Regions from separate parts of the Rhizobium sp. BK661 genome, predicted to be linked through region 2. Evidence: riboswitches for the same ligand, from Rfam matches in the RefSeq annotation. Region 2 holds a riboswitch; the other holds the start of a gene.
The links. A riboswitch is a leader RNA that binds a small molecule or an ion and turns the genes downstream of it on or off. The one in region 2 is predicted to bind S-adenosylmethionine.

Region 1: linked by a shared signal. The riboswitch ahead of FHX16_RS02805 (O-succinylhomoserine sulfhydrylase) and the one ahead of metA (homoserine O-succinyltransferase) in region 2 are both predicted to bind S-adenosylmethionine.

The regions. Positions count from the first base shown of each region.
Region 1 is NZ_JANTYT010000001.1:577,714-580,108, reverse strand. Features, by position in the region: gene FHX16_RS02815 (glycosyltransferase) at 1-161, shown strand, start outside; gene FHX16_RS02810 (2'-deoxycytidine 5'-triphosphate deaminase) at 183-1,277, opposite strand; SAM riboswitch at 1,350-1,428, shown strand; gene FHX16_RS02805 (O-succinylhomoserine sulfhydrylase) at 1,474-2,395, shown strand, end outside.
Region 2 is NZ_JANTYT010000002.1:326,731-329,125, forward strand. Features, by position in the region: gene FHX16_RS07895 (ABC transporter ATP-binding protein/permease) at 1-979, opposite strand, end outside; SAM riboswitch at 1,130-1,207, shown strand; gene metA (homoserine O-succinyltransferase) at 1,243-2,166, shown strand; gene FHX16_RS07905 (aldose epimerase family protein) at 2,303-2,395, shown strand, end outside.

The sequences.
Region 1 (2,395 bases), on a different contig from region 2:
TCGCGCGCCCTTCGGTCCTTGTCGGTAAGCTGGAACGCCACACCGTCACCGCGCGGACACCGCAGCGCTCACGAAGGCTCTACCGCCCACCCTTTATCAGCCGTCGAACGCCGCTTCTCCAGATCGGCAGCAGGAACGTTGCCCCACCTCTCGCCGAATAATGGCGCACGCCGGCAGAGTTCTCAGATGCGGAAGTGCTTGGAGAGCTTCAGGCCCTGCGCCTGATAGTTGGAGCCGAGGCCGGAACCATAGAGGCTCTCCGGATGCTCCTGCATGTGCTCGTAGACAAGACGGCCGACGATCTGGCCGTCTTCGAGGATGAACGGGACCTCGTGGCTGCGAACCTCAAGCACGGCGCGGCTGCCGCGACCGCCGGCAGGGGCGTGCCCAAAGCCCGGATCGAAGAAGCCCGCATAGTGCACGCGGAATTCGCCGACCAGGGGATCGAAGGGGGTCATTTCGGCCGCGTAGTGCGGTGGCACATGGATGGCTTCGCGCGAGACGAGAATATAAAACTCGTCCGGATCCAGGATCAGTTCATTGCGACCGCGGCTATAGAGAGGTTCCCAGAAGTCGTAGATGTCGTGCTGCGCCTTCTTGTCGACATCGACGACCGCCGTGTGATGTTTTCCGCGGTAACCGATCAAGCCATCCTTGTCGCCAGCCAGATCGATCGACAGGGCAATTGCGCCGCCCGAGACGTTCGGCTGCTTGCTGGCAACCAGCGTTTCGGCATCGTGCAGCGCCAGAAGCTCTGGCTCGCCAAGCACGGAATGACCGACGCGGAAGCGAATCTGCGACAGGCGCGAACCGCGGCGCACGACGATCGGGAAGGTGCGCGGGCTAATTTCGAGATAGAGCGGACCGGAATAGCCCGCCGGGATCTTGTCGAACTCCTGAGCGTAGTCGGTGATGACGCGCGTGAAGATATCTAGCCGTCCCGTCGAGCTCTTCGGATTGGCCGAGGCCGACATGTCGGCCGGCAGGTCGAGGCGCTCCATCAACGGAACGATGTAAACGCAGCCTGTCTCAAGAACCGCACCCTCGGAGAGGTCGACGACGTGGAGGCTGAGGCGATCGAGCTTGTCGGACACAAGATGGGATGGGCCCGGCATGAAGCTCGCGCGAACGCGAAAAGCCCTTGCGCCGAGCCTGAGATCGAGGCTTGCCGGCTGGATCTGGTCGTGGTCCAAATCGCGCTCGCTGGTGAGACGTCCCGCCTCAAAGAGCGCAGCTATCGCGCGATCCGCCAAAATTCCTGTTTCGCGAGCCATCATGCCCCATCCATATTCGGTGGAGACAAAACCAAACTCAAGGAATTGACGCAAGCATAGAACGGCAGTATTGCACTTTTATCCCGTGGTGATTTGGCCGGTCGGCTTGCAGCCACGTTAAACAAGTGGCTAAAAAGACCGGGTGCAAAACCGGTCTGCTTTCGCGGCCGGTTTTTTTGTTGTTTGAAAGTGGTGATTCATGAGCAAGACTTGGCGCCCCGCAACCCAACTCGTTCACGACGGCTCTCTGCGCTCGCAATACGGCGAGACCTCGGAAGCAATCTACCTCACGCAGGGCTTTGTCTATGACAGCGCGGAAGCGGCGGAAGCACGCTTCAAGGGCGAGACGGAGGGCTATATCTACGCCCGCTACGGCAGCCCCACCAACGACATGTTCGAGAAGCGCATGTGCGCGCTCGAAGGCGCCGAGGAAGCCCGCGCTACCGCTTCGGGCATGGCAGCCGTCACGGCAGCAATCCTCTGCCAGCTGAAGGCAGGCGACCACATCGTTGCCGCCCGCGCACTTTTCGGTTCGTGCCGGTGGGTCGTCGAGACACTCGCGCCGAAATACGGCATCGAATGCACGCTCGTTGATGGCCGCTATCTTGAGAACTGGGAAAAGGCGATCCGCCCGACCACCAAGGTGTTCTTCCTGGAAAGCCCGACCAACCCGACCCTTGAGGTGATCGATATCGCCGGCGTTGCCAAGCTTGCCAACCAGATCGGCGCCAAGGTCGTCGTCGACAACGTCTTTGCAACCCCGATCTTCCAGAAGCCGCTTGAACTCGGCGCCCATATCGTCGTCTATTCGGCCACCAAGCACATCGACGGCCAGGGCCGCAGCCTCGGCGGCGTGATCCTCTCCGACAAGGAGTGGGTCACCGAACATCTCCAGGACTATTACCGCCACACCGGCCCTGCGATGTCGCCATTCACGGCATGGACGCTGTTGAAGGGGCTTGAGACCTTGCCGCTTCGCGTCAAGCAGCAGACCGAAAACGCAGCGAAGATCGCCGACTTCCTGGCCGAGCAGCCGAAGGTCGCCAAGGTCATCTATCCAGGCCGCAAGGATCATCCGCAAGCCGACATCGTCGCCAAGCAGATGAAGGGTGGCTCGACAC
Region 2 (2,395 bases):
CGCCGACCGACACCATCAACTGCCCGAACGTCAATCCGCCAGAGAAATAGGCCGGTGCTGCGACGATGATCGGGATAACAACGACGAGCCAGCCGTAACCGGCCGATACCCAGGTCAGATTGACATTGGCCATCGCTACCCGCTTGATAACGGTGAGAACCGCGCTGATGTCGGTATTGATACGCTTCTGCTCGTTTTCTTCCCCTCGAGCGACGGTGATAGCCGGCATGTTCTCGTTGGCATGCATCAACGCGAAGCGCAGTTCCGCCTCCTTCGAGAAGCGATCCGCGTTGAGCTTTACAAGCTTGCGACCCACCAGCTGACTGAGAATGGATGCGGATGCCGCGTAGAAAATGGCTGCCCAGACCATATAACCTGGAATGGAAAAGGAATGCGCGCCGAAACGAAAGACAAAGCCGCTGGACAGGTCCCATAGCACGCCGATGAAACTGATGAGCAGGATCGTCGCCTGCACCAGCCCGATCATGAGGCTTGTGGTGCTTTCAGCGAGGTTGCGCGCATCCTCATGCAGACGCTGATCGGGATTGACGCCGATCAGGCCGCTGGCCGAGAGACGGAGAGCACGCTTGCGCTGAAGCCACTGGCTGACCAGGTCCCGCGTCAGGCCCTCGCGCATGTAGACTGCGGTCATCTGATTGAGCCAGGCCTGCACGACGTTGAGCAGCAGCAGAATGCCCGCAATCACCGCGAAGACCTTCAACTGATGGAAAAACCCAGGCAGATCTCGTCGAGCGATGCTGTCGTAAAACGGGGCGTTCCACTGGTTGAGGATCACGGTCGCATAGGCAGTGGCGAGAATGATGCCAATCAGCGCCGGCGCGATCACCAGCACCTTTCCTCGCACCGGTGAATGCCAGAAAGCCGAGAACATCACCTTCAAGCGATAGCCCAGGCTCAGGTCGTACCCTACTCTGTCCTGCCCTTGAATGCTTGGCCTGCCTTCGAGGTCATCTGCCATTACGCGTCCCTAGCCGTCATTCTATTTCAATAACCATGGTGACTCGCCATGTCCACCAACAGATTCTAGCAGTCATTAACGCGGCAGTGACTTCACATCGACCCATCCATTCGTTTAGGCAATTGATTCGCTGAAGGACTAGCGCTATTTAAAACGCTCCGTGGTGATTTGGCCGGCCGGCTTGCAGCCACGTTAAAGAAGTTGCTAAAGGGCCGCGTGCGGACCGATAGCGATGTATTCGTTGTTTTGATCGAGTGACCGCAATGCCAATCAAGATCCCCGATACCTTGCCTGCGTTCGAAACCCTGGTTCAGGAAGGCGTTCGCGTGATGACCGAGACGGTGGCGATCCGTCAGGACATCCGGCCGCTGCAGATCGGCCTGCTCAACCTCATGCCGAACAAGATCAAGACGGAGTTGCAGGTGGCTCGCCTGGTCGGCGCCTCTCCGCTGCAGGTCGAGCTTTCGCTCATTCGCGTCGGTAATCACAAAGCAAAAAACACCTCGGAAGACCATCTTCTCGCCTTCTATCAGACGTGGGAGGAAGTGAAGCATCGCAAGTTCGATGGCTTCATCACTACCGGCGCGCCCATCGAGACGCTGCCCTACGAGGATGTGAACTATTGGGGCGAAATGCAGCAGATTTTCGACTGGACGGAAACCAATGTCCATTCATCGATGAACGTCTGCTGGGGTGCGATGGCCGCCATCTATCACTTCCACGGTGTTCCTAAGTACGAACTCAAGGAGAAGGCTTTCGGCGTCTACCGCCACCGGAACTTGAAGCCATCGTCGGTCTACTTGAACGGTTTCTCGGACAATTTCGAGGTTCCCGTTTCGCGTTGGACCGAGGTTCGCCGCGACGATATCGAGAAGTCGGAGAACCTGGAGATCCTGATGGAATCCAGCGAGATGGGCGTCTGCCTCGTGCATGAACGGAAGGGCAAGCGGCTCTACATGTTCAATCACGTGGAGTATGATTCAACGTCCCTGTCCGACGAGTATTTTCGCGACGTGAATGCCGGCGTGCCGATCAAGATGCCGCACAACTATTTCCCGCATAACGATCCCTCGCTGACGCCGCAGAACCGCTGGCGCAGCCACGCTCATCTGTTGTTTGGCAACTGGATCAACGAGATCTACCAAACCACCCCTTACGATCTCAACGATATCGGCAAGGACGCCTAACGCTGCCGGCGTTAGCACAACGCTGAAGAAGTGCAGGCAAACTGAAAGTATTACTTTTTTGCGGCACACCCGTTGCGGTTTGCGGTAAATGGGGGCACGTTCCTGCCTCACTTGAAGGTATATCAGGACAGTCGCAATGGCGGAAATGTTGAAACGGGAAGTTTTCGGGCAGACCAAATCGGGCGAAACCGTCCATCGCGTCGAGATCAAAGGCGGTGGGTTGACGGCC